DNA from 2 places in the Paraherbaspirillum soli genome. Region 1 is predicted to be linked to the other one. Evidence: predicted binding sites of a transcription regulator. Region 1 holds the regulator's gene; the other holds the start of a gene.
The links. Region 1 encodes NrdR, which represses ribonucleotide reductase genes. Its sites were predicted from a motif close to CACNANATNTNGTG; they were not measured.

Region 1 (7,469 bases):
AGTGAAACACCGTTTACCACGATCGAGCCTTTGTACGCAAAGTATTTGGCAAGCTCGCGCGGCGCCTTCACTACCAGCTGCCACGACTCGCCAACCGGTTCAAACTTCTGCACCTGCCCCAGACCATCAACGTGACCGGATACCAGGTGACCGCCCAGGCGCTCGGCCAGGGTCAGCGCCTTTTCCAGGTTGATCTCGCCAGTGGCGTCCAGTCCGACTGTGCAATTGAGGCTTTCACGCGACACATCCACCGCAAATTCGCGTTCGGTCTTTTCGACCACGGTCATGCAAGCGCCATTCAGCGAAATTGAATCGCCCAAGGCGACATCTGCCAGCGGCAAGCCGCCGGCATCGACGACCAGCCGGACTCCGGCATCGGCGGCCGAGCCCAGCGCTTGGACGGAAGTAATTTTGCCGATGGCGGCGACGATTCCTGTAAACATGATCGAAATAAGTGAGTGATTAGAATCTTGCAAGGATACGCAAATCCTCGCCAACCTGCATGACCTGGTGAAATTTCAGGGAGAATTTATCCTGCAGACTTTCCAGCGCCGGCAGTTCAAACATCCCACGGCCGTCGCCCAAAATGGCCGGAGCCAGATAGACCAGCAGCTCGTCGACGCACGCTTCGCGAATCAGCGACGCATTCAATTTGGCGCCGGCTTCAACGTGCAGCTCGTTAATCTGGCGTTTGCCGAGTTCAAGCATGACCTGCGGCAGATCGACCTTGCCTTGCGCATTGGGCAGCACGACGACTTCTGTGCCCCTATCCTGCAGCAAGGCCTGTTTTTCGGCATCGACGATGGCGGTAAATATCAGGGTGCCGCCGCCGCTCAATATCTTGGCGTCCGGGCTGATGCTTAATTTGCTGTCGACGATCACCCGCAGCGGTTGTCGTGCAAGCTGAATTGCGCGCACCGTCAGTTGCGGATCATCTTCCTTGACTGTGCCGATACCGGTCAGGATTGCACCGGCGCGCGCACGCCACATATGGCCGTCGTCACGCGCAGCCTGCGAGGTAATCCACTGGCTTTGGCCGTTACGCAGCGCCGTTTTTCCATCCAGGCTTGCCGCGACTTTCAGTCGTACCCACGGCTTGCCGCGTTGCATGCGCGAGAAGAAGCCGATATTGAGTTCGCGCGCCTGCTCCGCCAGCACGCCGGATTCGGTCTCGATGCCGGCGGCTTGCAAACGCGCCAGTCCCTGCCCTGCCACCAATGGATTCGGGTCTTGCATCGCCGCCACCACTTTGGCTACGCCGGCCCGCACCAAGGCATCGGCACAAGGCGGAGTACGGCCAAAATGACTGCAAGGTTCGAGCGTGACATACACGGTGGCGCCGCGCACATCGTGACCATGTGCGACGGCAGCGTTGAGCGCTTGTATCTCGGCGTGGTTGCCGCCGGGCGGCTGGGTAAATCCTTCGCCTATCACCCGGCCATCCTTGACGATGACGCAGCCGATAGCGGGATTGGGGGCGCTGGATAACAGGCCGTTTTCGGCAAGCTTCAGGGCTTGCGACATCAGAATTTCGGCCTGGGTCATGCTGTGTGCTTGGAAATCATTATGGGAGCCATCAGAAAAGGATATTCGCTGATTGTACAAAATATGCCGAAGGCGCAACAGGATGCAGCACTAACCTCACCTATTCGGACAAACTGCCGGCCGCGTTATTGCGCAGCGTAACGACACGCGTAAATACCGCGCGCAACTTGCGGTCGCTTGCCAGTTTGGCCGTGCCGTCGCAATCGACATATTGCTGCGGTTCGGCCGTCACATTCTGGTTGCTGCGAATCTGCAGGCAGAGCTTGACGCTGATCACTCTTTTCCAGTTTTCGTATTGATCGGCGGATAAGGCGTCGACTTGCGCTGCGTTCAGGAACTGCAGCGGCGACACTTCGCCGGCCGCAGCCACCGCGTAAATCAGCCTCATATCTTCGACGTTGTTGATGACCGGCTGCGCGCCGGTATTCATATTTCCTTGGCAGTACAACGATGCGGCAAGATTGCCAGTGCGGGTAGCGACAAAGAAGCGGTTGCGTGCGATAGACACGCTGGTCCTGCCTTTTGCGTAGGCTGGATGCTCCGGCGGCAGAGCCACGGAATCAGCACCAGCCCCGTTGCAATCGGCGCCAGCTCCACTGGCCGGATCAAGGCTGTCACTCACCCGGTAAGCGACTTCAAAGCTGGCCATGCCCGGCGCAGAGCTACAGGAAAAATTCCGATTCGGCGCCATCGATTTAACGAAACCGTTGTCGCATCCGCGCAAACCTTGCGCCGGGCTGCCATCGGCATTGACCAAATCGGTACGCCAACCGGCATCCGCATTGAAACTGGCAGAAGTCAAATGGCCGAAACCGGCCTGGCGCAAATTCTGCGCCATCAACATCATCGCGTAACTGCCCTCCTGATGTAGGCGCATATTGTCGTCGTTCAGGCTAAACGCTTTCTTGCTGCCAAGGTACAGCTGAGTTACCAGCAGCACCAAGGTCAAGCCGATAGCCATTGCCACCAACAATTCGACCAGCGACAAGCCTGGGCGGGACCGATACTGACGTGCGCTTGGCGCGGATTTTTGTTTAGTTCGATGGGCCATCGCATGCCCCAACGCCGATCAGCAGATTGACCCGCCCAGAGCGCCCGATACACACGGTGCGTATGAATTTCCCGTCGTGGCTGAACACCAGATTGGCAAAAGTGCCGCCGACATTGCCGGCGCCGTTATAGGAAATCGCCGATCTACTGGCCTTCACATTGGTGTTGTCGGCGAGCGCACCTTGTCGTAGCAAGACTTGTCCGGTGTCTTTTTCCATCACCAGCCAACCGCTTCCCCAGTCGCTGCCGTCACGATCGCCGCTGGCGCTAGCTGCGCATTGATTGGCGCCGACGCTGCGACAGATGAGCACCGGGCGACCGCGTTTGATTGCTTCGCCACGGGCCAGAACGGTAGCGGCAATGAATAAATTGACTTCCGAAGCCAGGCGATTCTGGCTAATGAAACTTCGCATCGACGGCATCGCCATTGCCAGCAAGATGCACATGATCAGCATCGCCATCAATAATTCAATCAGCGTGAAGCCTGAGCGTCGTGCCAACGATACAGTGAACCGGTCCGCAATAGAAAATGCCATGAAAGCGATCCTTCCAATCAAGCCTGGGAAGCATCGATACTATGTTTTCAATTCCATTTAAACAATTAATAATTGTTAGCGTCACGCTAATTAAGGAATTCCTTATTTCTTGCGTGCCGGTGGTCCGGAAAATTCCTCGATCATGTTCTGGAATTCGGCCACATCTTCAAAGCTCTTGTACACCGAAGCGAAACGGATATAGGCGATCTTGTCCAGCCGCTTCAATTCGCGCATCACGAGTTCGCCGACATGGCCGGAGAGCACCTCGCGCTCGCCGCTGGATAGTAATTTTTCCTTGATGCGCTGGAGCGCCTCGTCCAGCGCTTCGGCGGACACAGGGCGCTTGCGCAAGGCCAGCATCAGGCTGGCGCGCAACTTGACGGGATCGAATTCGGTGCGGCTGCCATTCTTTTTAACCACCACCGGCATCGCCAGTTCGATCCGCTCAAAAGTGGTGAAGCGCTTGTCGCAATGCGTGCAACGCCGGCGGCGGCGAATCGCATCCCCCTCTTCCGACACGCGTGTGTCGAGGACCTGGGTTTCTTCGTGTTGGCAGAATGGGCATTTCATGATGGCAGTAATCCGAAAGTTATTGCTACTGCATATTATTCCAGTTCGCGTTAATGCTGCCGACAACGCTTTTTAGCGGCCGACCTGACATCGTTGCGATCGCTTATATGACGAATGGGAAGTACAAAGGCCCGCGCAGGTTTCAAGCTGCGACGGGCCCCATGGGTTTTGCTTGCTTGGCTACCTATACGTTCTCAACACGCATAGGCTGCCGGCACCTCAGGATGCGTACACCGGGAAAGCGTCGGTCAGTTTCTTGACTTCGACTTTGACCCGCTCGATGGTCGCTGCGTCATGTGGATTGTCGAGCACGTCGGCAATCAGGTTGCCGACTTTGGTCGCTTCCGCTTCCTTGAAACCGCGCGTGGTAAACGCTGGGCTGCCAAGGCGAATGCCGGAAGTGACGAATGGCTTTTCAGGATCGTTCGGAATCGCGTTCTTGTTGCAGGTCATGTGCGCCGTGCCGAGGATCGCTTCGGCTTCCTTGCCGGTGATCTTCTTGGCGCGCAGGTCAACCAGCATCACGTGCGATTCGGTGCGGCCGGAAACGATACGCAAGCCGCGCGCGATCAAGGCCTTGGCCAGCGCGTCCGCATTCTTCACCACCTGCTGCTGATAGGCTTTGAATTCCGGTGTCAGCGCTTCCTTGAACGCCACCGCCTTGGCCGCGATGACGTGCATCAGCGGGCCGCCCTGGATGCCTGGGAAAATTGCCGAATTGATGGCTTTTTCGTGCTCGGCCTTCATCAGGATGATGCCGCCGCGCGGACCGCGCAAAGACTTGTGCGTGGTCGAGGTCACGAAATCGGCGTACGGCACCGGATTCGGATATTCGCCGGCAGCGATCAAGCCGGCGTAATGCGCCATGTCGACCATAAAGTAAGCGCCTATCCCTTTGGCGATTTTCGAAATGCGCTCAAAGTCGATCCGCAACGCGTAGGCGGAAGCGCCGGCGATGATCATCTTCGGCTTCTTTTCGTGGGCGATGCGTTCTAGCGCTTCGTAATCGATTTCTTCTTTATCGTTCAGGCCGTAGGACACCACGTTGAACCATTTGCCGGACATGTTCAATGCCATGCCGTGCGTCAGGTGACCGCCTTCCGCCAGCGACATGCCCATGATGGTATCGCCTGGCTTCAACATCGCGAAGAACACGCCTTGATTGGCTTGCGAACCGGAGTTCGGCTGCACGTTGGCGGCTTCTGCGCCGAACAATTGCTTGACGCGATCAATCGCCAGCTGTTCGGCGATGTCGACGAATTCGCAGCCGCCGTAATAGCGCTTGCCTGGATAACCTTCAGCGTACTTGTTGGTGAGTTGCGTGCCTTGCGCTTCCATCACGGCGGGCGAGGCGTAATTCTCGGACGCGATCAGCTCGATATGCTCTTGCTGACGGTGATTTTCTTTTTGAATGGCGCTCCACAAGTCTGGATCGACATTGGCGAGGGTATGGTTTTTTTCGAACATGAAATACTCCAATCGATAAGGGTTTGCCTAAATCGAATGAGGGCCATAGTAAAAATGGGAAATGCGGCAGCCTCAGTCGTAAGTTCCATTCGGGCTGCCCAGGCGCACGGCGGATGAAATCTCACGCTTCCCGGTGGAACCCCACCTATTACCGGAAGCCAATGCCATCTTTAGAGTCAGCGTCAGTCCGGATTTTTCGCCAGTTACGTGAGACGAAATGGTCGTCGTATTGTAAGTGAAGGGCTAGTTTTCAGCAACACAGGCGTGCCGCAATGCCCGCAGCCCGGTTACGCCGGCGCCATTGTTTTGGGGCATTGAGCGATTGCCAATAGGGGTGCAGTGCGGTTTGGGCTACAATTTCGGGCTATCGCGCATTGCAATAACAGGAGCATGAATCATGATCGTCTTAATTACTGGCGCAACAGCTGGCTTCGGCGCCGAAATGGCACGCAAATTCACCCAAAACGGCCACCGGGTAATCGCTACCGGCCGCCGCAAGGAGCGCCTGGATGCGCTGGCCGCCGAGTTGGGCGCCGCCGTATTGACTATCGTGATGGATGTTACCGACAAGCATTCGATCAGCGGCGCGCTGGCGGCCTTGCCCCCGGAATGGCAGGAAATCGACGTCCTGGTCAACAATGCGGGCTTGGCGTTGGGTGTTGAATCCGCCCAGCAAGCCTCGCTGGAAGAATGGGAAACCATGATAGAGACCAACTGCAAAGGTTTGGTCACGATGACCCGGCTGGTCCTGCCGGGCATGGTGGCGCGGGCGCGCGGCACGATTATCAACCTCGGCTCCATCGCCGGCGAATACCCCTACCCCGGCGGCAACGTGTACGGTGCGACCAAGGCATTCGTCAAACAATTCACCTTGAATCTACGCGCCGACCTGGTCGGCACCGGCGTGCGCGCGACCGATCTGGCGCCGGGCTTGTGCGGCGGCACGGAATTTTCGAATGTCCGTTACCGGGGTAACGACGAAGCCGCCGCCAAGGTCTACGAAGGCACGCAGCCGTTGACGGCTGCGGATATCGCAGAAACCGCCTATTGGGTTGCCACCTTGCCGGCGCATGTGTGCATCAACCGGATAGAAATGATGCCGAATTGCCAAGGTTTCGCCGGAATGAGCATCAAGCGCAACTGATCCTATGAGCATGACAGCAATGACAGCATCGGCGGCGAATCGAGGTTTCAGATGGCCGGTGCGGGTGTATTACGAAGACACCGATGCCGGCGGCGTGGTGTTTTACGCCAACTACCTTAAATTTTTCGAGCGTGCGCGTACCGAATGGCTGCGTGCCGCCGGAGTTGAGCAGCGCTTGCTGGAAGAAACCGATGGCGTGATATTTGTCGTCAAGAACACCACAGTTGACTATCATGCACCGGCGCGGCTTGACGATGAACTGAATTTAACAGTCGTGGTCGAACGGGTCAGCCGTGTTTCGGTCGAATTCATCCAGCAGGCTTGGCGCCTCGGTGATGAGACGCCAAAACTGCTGGCTACCGGTCACATCACCGTGGTCTGCGTGAATGCAGATGGGTTCCGGCCGCAGGCGATACCCAAGCAGGTATTGGAAAAAATCAAACCGATAAGCAAGCCGATACTGCAAGCGCAGTGCGAGCCCATATAAATAGATGAGCCTGCCCTGGCAGCAAAACTTGAAATAACGACTTTACAAAATAACCCCCTGTTTGAGTCCGCAGCTTAAACCTAAGACCACTCCTCAAGACCGCTATCCATGACTGTCACACAAGATCTTTCGTTTATCACCCTGATTACCAACGCTTCCGTATTAGTCCAGCTTGTCATGCTGCTGCTGCTGGCAGTATCGGTCATGAGCTGGACTTACATTTTTCGCAAAATGTTTGCCATCAGAAGCGCCCGCAGCCAGACCGAAGAATTCGAACGCGCATTCTGGTCCGGCGGCAATCTGACCGCCCTCTACCAGGACGCAACATCGAATCGTCGCAAAGGCGCGGGAAAAACCGGCGCCCTGGAACGCATCTTTGAATCCGGCATGGACGAGTTCAACAAGGTCCAGGCCTCGCTCGGCTACAAGGGCAGCGCCGATTCCGCCGCCCTGCTGGACGGTGCGCGACGCGCGATGCGCGCAGCTTATCAGCGTGAAATGGACGGCCTGGAATCGCACCTGGCATTCCTCGCCTCGGTCGGTTCGGTATCGCCGTATGTCGGCCTGTTCGGTACCGTCTGGGGCATCATGAATGCATTCCGCGGCTTGGCCAACGTCCAGCAAGCTACGCTGGCGGCAGTCGCGCCCGGCATCGCCGAAGCCTTGATTG
Region 2 (7,469 bases), on a different contig from region 1:
TGGCGATTACCGGTGAGTCGGGCAGCGGCAAGGAACTGGCAGCGCGAGATATTCATGCGCTCAGCCCGCGCGCAGACAAACCTTTCGTTGCAGTCAATTGCGGTGCGATCCCGGAAGCCTTGATGGAGGCCGAATTTTTCGGCTACCGAAAAGGAGCATTTACCGGTGCGGCGGAAGATCGCGAAGGTTTTTTCCAGGCCGCCAATGGCGGTACGCTGATGCTGGACGAGGTCGCTGACTTGCCGTTGCCGATGCAAGTCAAATTATTGCGGGCTATTCAAGAGCGTCGGGTGCGCAAAGTCGGCGCAACGATGGAGGAAGTGGTGGACGTGCGTCTGGTCAGCGCGACCCACCAGAATCTGGCGGAATGCGTGGAATCCGGTAGATTTCGTCAGGATCTGTACTATCGTTTGAATGTGATCGAGTTGAAATTGCCGCCTTTGCGCGAGCGGCTGGATGATATCGGCCAGTTGGTCGAGACGATTTTAGGTCGTCTGTCATCGTTCGGTTCGCACGCGGCGCCGGCGGTATTGACGCAAGCGGCCTTGGCAGCCTTGCGTACGTATTCATTCCCGGGAAATGTGCGGGAACTGGAGAATATCCTCGAACGAGCATTGGCCTTTGCCAACGACGGCGTGATCGAAGTTGCCGATCTCGGCTTGAAGGTGACCGGCCTGTCGCCTGTCGAAAAACCAATACTTCCCGAGCTTGGAGACGAGATTCAAGTAAGCACGGTGCCTATTGTCGCCGCGACGCCGGGCGTGGTCGGCGCCGAGATGGCGCTGAGCGCATCGGAATTGCCGTCTTCGTTACCCACTCATCTGGACGATATTGAGCGCAACATCATTCGGCAAGCATTGGCGCGCACCCATTTCAACCGGACCAAGGCAGCCGACTTGCTCGGCATTAGTTTTCGCCAGCTACGGTATCGGATGCAACGATTGTCGATTCATGAGCAGGATTAGCGAGTCGTGACGATGGTGCAGAAAGCAAAAGATGGGACGCCAACGGAAGCATTGGAGCCGTTGACGGCTTCCTTGGATTTTCAGGTCGGTGCGGACGGCTGGTGCCGGCCGGGCCAAGTGGAGCGCCTGGCGTCACCGAATTGCGATGCGCGGCCGGATGGTTGCGCGATCGATCTGCTGGTGATTCACAACATCAGTTTACCGCCGGGGCAGTTTGGCGGCTCTTATATTGCCGACTTATTTGGCAATCGTCTTGACTATGATGCGCACCCATACTTTGAGCAATTGCGGTCGCTAAGGGTTTCCTCTCATTTCCTGATACTGCGGGACGGTGCCGTCAAGCAGTTCGTTTCCGCCAACGATCGCGCTTGGCACGCCGGGGTGTCGTGTTTTGACGGGCGCCAGCGGTGCAATGATTTTTCGATCGGAATCGAGTTGGAAGGAACTGACTTCGAACCGTTTTCCGATGTGCAATATCAGGCGCTGACAACATTGACCCATGCCCTGCAGTTGCGTTACCCTCTCGGCGCGGTGGCCGGGCACGAACATATCGCGCCTGGCAGAAAGACCGACCCAGGACCATTTTTTGACTGGCTTCAATACCAACAAGCGTTAGCGGAGTATTCGCTGCGAGCGCTTACCAACCTGTCATTGCGCTTCCCTGCAATCGACTAAAAAAGTCAATCGCATTCTGCGTTTTGTTACACGAAAAAAGTGCTACGCAGCATCGGTTAGACATTGCATCCACGATTTCTGGCCACTACAATTAGTGCAGAATTCGTGTAAAATACTAGATCTAGTATTTTTTGTAATTTCCTCTTTTGGCTGCATCAATTTGTCTATCTGCTTAAATAAGTTTTTTCCTCATTCGAGTGCGCATGTTGGATGGGCCATGCGCAGTCCCAATTTTGTCATCGGTCGAATTTGCTGCAAGCCGCATTTAGCCCTCGCGTTTTGGCCTATGCAGTCTGTACATCGCTTGTAAAAACAATGTACATCAGTGAATCCTGAAAGATTCAACGGTTCTAATTAACAACAGCAGACGCAATAAGTTCGTCTGTTTTCACAGTCTCGGGAGGCTCAGTGCAATCTACTCAAGAAATTTCCGTCAAATCATCAGCCGAAGTCGCTGGTGTTTCGCCATCCGCCGGTAGCGGCTCTCCCGTCAATGCATCCAGCAGTTTCGGCGACTACAGAATCATTCGCCGGAATGGCGCCGTGGTTGGATTCGAGCCGTCCAAAATCTCTATTGCCGTCACCAAGGCCTTCCTGGCAGTCAACGGCGGTCAAGGCGCTGCCTCGGCTCGGGTGCGTGAATTGGTTGAGCAACTAACCTCCAATGTCGTCGCAGCGCTGGTACGCCGGCAACCGACCGGCGGCACGTTTCATATTGAAGATATCCAGGACCAGGTCGAGCTGTCCTTGATGCGTTCCGGCGAGCATGACGTTGCTCGCGCTTACGTGCTGTACCGCGCCAAACGCATGGAAGAGCGCTCCCAGCAGCAAGCCGGCGGCACGGCGCCCAGCCCTAGCGCCGAGCTGTACGTGACCGAAGACGGTCAGCGCCGCGTGCTTGACATGAACCAGGTGCGCGACTTGATTACCGCAGCCTGTATTGGTCTGGAAAAACATGTCGATGCGGAAGCCATCCTGTCGGAGACGGTCAAGAATCTGTACGATGGCGTGCCGGTCGAAGAGCTGCACAAGTCGGCGATTCTGGCCGCCCGCGCTTTGATGGAGAAGGACCCTGCGTACAGCCAAGTCACGGCCCGCCTGTTGATGCACACAATCCGCAAGGAAGTGTTTGGCAAGGAAGTGGCCCAGGCGGATGCGCCGACCGAGTACCTTCAGTATTTCCCGAAATTTATCAGGAAAGGGATTGAAGCCGACTTGTTGGACGCCAAGCTGGAACAATTCGACCTCAAGAAGCTGGCTGAAGCGTTGGCGCCGGAGCGCGATCTGCAATTCGGCTATCTCGGCCTGCAAACCCTGTACGACCGTTATTTCCTGCACGTGCGCGATATCCGCATCGAAATGCCGCAAGCGTTTTACATGCGGGTGGCGATGGGATTGGCGCTCAATGAAATCAACCGCGAAGCGCGCGCGATCGAGTTTTACAACTTGTTGTCCAGTTTCGACTTCATGAGTTCGACGCCGACGCTGTTCAATTCCGGCACCCAGCGCTCGCAACTCTCGTCTTGCTACCTGACGACGGTCTCCGATGATCTGGAAGGTATTTACGACGCCATCAAGGAAAACGCGCTGCTGGCCAAATATGCCGGCGGCCTGGGCAACGACTGGACGCCAGTGCGTTCGCTGGGCGCCCATATCAAGGGTACTAACGGCAAATCGCAAGGCGTCGTGCCATTCCTGAAGGTCGTCAATGACACTGCGGTAGCGGTCAATCAAGGCGGCAAGCGCAAGGGTGCGGTCTGCGCCTATCTGGAAACCTGGCACATGGATATCGAGGAATTCCTCGATCTGCGCAAGAACACCGGCGACGATCGCCGCCGTACGCATGACATGAACACCGCCAACTGGATTCCCGACCTGTTCATGAAGCGCGTGATGGAAAAGGGCGCGTGGACCCTGTTCTCGCCAAGCGATACCCCGGATCTGCACGATAAGGTCGGTAAGGCTTTTGAAGAGGCTTATACCGCCTATGAAGCCAAAGCTGCGCGCGGTGAATTGCGTGTGTCCAAGAAAATCGAAGCGCTCGATCTGTGGCGCAAGATGTTGTCGATGCTGTTTGAAACCGGCCATCCATGGATCACCTTCAAGGACCCATGCAATATCCGTTCACCGCAGCAGCACGTCGGCATGGTACACAGCTCCAATCTGTGCACCGAAATCACGTTGAATACCAACGAGTCGGAAATCGCCGTGTGTAATCTCGGTTCGGTTAACCTGCCTGCGCACATGAAAGACGGCCAGCTGGACCATGCCAAATTGCAGAGAACGATCAATACTGCAATGCGCATGCTGGATAATGTGATCGATATTAACTATTATGCAGTGAAGAAGGCGCGTGATTCCAACCTGCGCCACCGCCCGGTTGGTCTCGGTATCATGGGTTTCCAGGATTGCCTGCATATGATGCGTATTCCTTATGCGTCGAAAGAAGCGGTCGAATTTGCCGATCGTTCGATGGAGTCGGTCTGCTACCACGCGTACTGGGCTTCGACCGAACTGGCCGAAGAACGCGGTCGCTACAGCACCTACAAAGGCTCGTTGTGGGACCGTGGCATCCTGCCGCAGGATTCGCTGAAGCTGCTGGCTGAAGAGCGCGGCGGTTATCTCGAGGTAGATACGTCCGAATCGCTGGATTGGACTGGATTGCGTGCTCGCATCAAGGAGTTCGGCATGCGTAATTCAAATTGCGTAGCGATTGCACCGACCGCGACCATCTCCAACATTATTGGCGTATCGGCTTGCATCGAGCCGACCTATCAAAACCTGTACGTGAAGTCGAACCTGTCCGGCGAGTTCACTGAAATCAATGAATACCTGGTGCGCGACCTGAAGGCGCGCGGCTTGTGGGATGAAGTGATGATTTCCGACCTCAAGTATTTTGACGGCAGCCTGGCCAAGATCGACCGTGTGCCACAAGATCTGCGCGATATCTACGCGACCGCATTTGAAGTCGAGCCGTCCTGGCTGGTAGAGGCGGCATCGCGTCGTCAGAAGTGGATCGATCAGGCGCAATCGTTGAATATCTATATGGCTGGCGCATCCGGCAAGAAGCTCGATGAGACCTACAAGCTGGCATGGTTGCGCGGCCTGAAAACCACTTACTACCTACGTACCATCGGCGCCACACACACTGAAAAATCGACTTCCAGGACTGGTGCATTAAATGCGGTGTCGGTCGACGGCGGCGCCAGCGGCGGTGCAGTAGCGACTTACGCACCTGCAACGACGGCAACGCAGGAATTTGATGGGCCTGCATGCACGATGCGTCCGGGCGACCCGGGGTTCGAGGAGTGCGAAGCCTGCCAATAAGCGGACTCGCACAGTAACCCTGCAGGAAACACAGTGGCAATTGCCACTGGTAATGGATATGGCAGGCTTGGCGCAACCAGGCCTGCCAATCGAAGACAAAGTGAAGGAAGAAAGTATGCTCTCTTGGGATGAAGAAGTAAGTTCGGCACCCGCCCCTCGTACAGCGCCGATGCCGGCGCAGCCGCAAGTGCAAACAGCGCAGTCCGCAGCTTCGGCGCAGCCGCAAATGCCAGCCGCGCCCGGCGTGGATGCGACGAGTCGCGTCAATGCCGCCGACAAGCGCATTATCAACGGTCATACCGACGTCAACCAACTGGTGCCGTTCAAGTACAAATGGGCGTGGGATAAATATCTGGCAGGTTGCGCCAACCACTGGATGCCGCAGGAAATCAACATGCAGCGCGATATCGAGCTGTGGAAAAATCCGAACGGCCTGACCGATGACGAGCGTCGTCTGGTCAAGCGCAATCTGGGATTTTTCGTGACCGCCGACTCGCTTGCCGCGAACAATATCGTGCTGGGCACCTACCGTCACATCACTGCACCGGAATGCCGCCAATACTTGTTGCGCCAGGCTTTTGAAGAAGCGATTCACACCCACGCATATCAATATATTGTTGAATCGCTGGGTTTGGACGAAGCCGAAATTTTCAACGCCTATCATGAAGTCAAATCGATCCGCGACAAAGACGAGTTCCTGATTCCCTTCATCAATACGCTGACCGATCCTGAGTTCAAGACCGGCACGATTGAAAATGATCAGAAATTGCTGCGCTCGCTGATCGTGTTTGCCTGCATCATGGAAGGTCTGTTTTTCTATGTCGGCTTCACGCAGATCCTGGCGCTGGGTCGGCAAAACAAAATGATGGGCGCGGCCGAACAGTACCAATATATTCTGCGCGACGAATCGATGCACTGTAACTTCGGCATCGACCTGATCAACACCATCAAGATGGAAAATCCGCAGCTGTGGACGCCTGAATTCCGCGACGAAATTAAAGCGTTGTTTTTAAGCGCGGTGGAGTTGGAATATCGTTACGCAGAGGATACAATGCCGCGTGGAGTGCTCGGTTTGAATGCGCCGATGTTCAAAGGGTATTTGCGGTTCATCGCAAATCGCCGCGCGCAGCAAATCGGACTGGACCCGATGTTCCCTCAGGAAGAAAATCCCTTCCCCTGGATGAGTGAGATGATCGATCTGAAAAAAGAGCGCAACTTTTTTGAGACCCGCGTCATTGAATATCAAACCGGCGGTGCACTGAACTGGGAATGATGGGTTCGGATTTCCGACATGAATAACGAGGTGGATGGAGACATGCAGCGGTTAGTACATAAAAAAAGACTGCGCAACTGAAAGGTAATATCCAAATTTAATGAACAGTCAAAGACAGAAACGTTCTTATCTGTTGTCGCCGCTTACCCCGATTCAGTCGGGCATGGCGGCGTTTTCTTTGGAAAAACCGCTTCCTTTTTGTAACAGTATTCCGACGCTGGCGAAGCCGCCGGCGTTTTTCTAGGCTATAGGTCGCCGCCGATAGGTGCTGCGAATATTCTTTTCCCGATCAAGGCGTTGAGGGAAAGAACCTAGCCGACAATGGCTGAAGTGCTGCATCGATGAGGGGATGGAGCAGTTCAGCTGGTGCCGAATTCATTAGCGCAAGCAGAATTGATTGTGCCGATGAATAATCCGCCGCCCTCCTCGCGATGGGGGTGGCGGGTTTCCAACTTGGAGCTTGATTTTTTCCATCACGTGAAGGAGAAACAAAATGGCAACAGCAACAAAAAAAGCCGCAGCGAAGAAACCCGCTGCGAAGAAAGTAGCGCCGGCCAAAAAGCCAGTAGCTAAGGCCGCAGCAAAACCTGCAGTTAAAAAGCCAGCCGCTAAGGCCGCAGCTAAGCCTGCAGCCGCAAAGCCGGCAACCAAGGCAGCAGCAAAGCCTGCAGCCAAGAAGCCGGTAGCCAAGGCAGCAGCAAAACCTGCAGCCAAGAAGCCGGTAGCCAAGGCAGCAGCAAAACCTGCAGCCAAAAAGCCGGTAGCCAAGGCAACAGCAAAACCTGCAGCCAAAAAGCCGGTAGCCAAGGCAGCAGCAAAACCTGCAGTCAAGAAGCCGGTAGCCAAGGCAGCAGCAAAACCTGCAGCCAAAAAGCCGGTAGCTAAGGCCGCAGCAAAACCTGCAGTTAAAAAGCCGGTAGCCAAGGCAGCAGCAAAACCTGCAGCCAAAAAGCCGGTAGCTAAGGCCGCAGCAAAACCTGCAGTTAAAAAGCCGGTAGCCAAGGCAGCAGCAAAACCTGCAGCCAAGAAGCCGGTAGCCAAGGCAGCAGCAAAACCTGCAGCCAAAAAGCCGGTAGCTAAGGCAGCAGCAAAACCTGCGGCTAAACCCGTAGCTAAGCCAGCAGCCAAGCCCGTTGTTAAAAAGGCCGCAGCGAAACCTGCAGCCAAGAAGCCAGCGGCTAAACCAGCAGCTGAGCCGGCAGTTAAAACGGTGCTTAATCCGGCAGCGG

Region 2: ACFPM8_RS20935 (ribonucleoside-diphosphate reductase subunit alpha) is a predicted target of NrdR. The motif match lies at 1,754-1,767, and genes of this name have one in related genera.

Annotation. Positions count from the first base shown of each region.
Region 1 is NZ_JBHSMT010000029.1:39,168-46,636, forward strand. It holds gene ACFPM8_RS17785 (riboflavin synthase) at 1-443, opposite strand, end outside; gene ribD (bifunctional diaminohydroxyphosphoribosylaminopyrimidine deaminase/5-amino-6-(5-phosphoribosylamino)uracil reductase RibD) at 463-1,545, opposite strand; gene ACFPM8_RS17795 (PilW family protein) at 1,646-2,596, opposite strand; gene ACFPM8_RS17800 (GspH/FimT family pseudopilin) at 2,580-3,131, opposite strand; gene nrdR (transcriptional regulator NrdR) at 3,234-3,701, opposite strand; gene glyA (serine hydroxymethyltransferase) at 3,921-5,168, opposite strand; ZMP/ZTP riboswitch at 5,258-5,385, opposite strand; gene ACFPM8_RS17815 (SDR family oxidoreductase) at 5,566-6,312, shown strand; gene ybgC (tol-pal system-associated acyl-CoA thioesterase) at 6,317-6,799, shown strand; gene tolQ (protein TolQ) at 6,908-7,469, shown strand, end outside.
Region 2 is NZ_JBHSMT010000031.1:50,922-58,390, reverse strand. It holds gene ACFPM8_RS20945 (sigma-54-dependent transcriptional regulator) at 1-965, shown strand, start outside; gene ampD (1,6-anhydro-N-acetylmuramyl-L-alanine amidase AmpD) at 978-1,640, shown strand; gene ACFPM8_RS20935 (ribonucleoside-diphosphate reductase subunit alpha) at 2,049-4,967, shown strand; gene ACFPM8_RS20930 (ribonucleotide-diphosphate reductase subunit beta) at 5,083-6,240, shown strand; gene ACFPM8_RS20925 (histone) at 6,734-7,469, shown strand, end outside.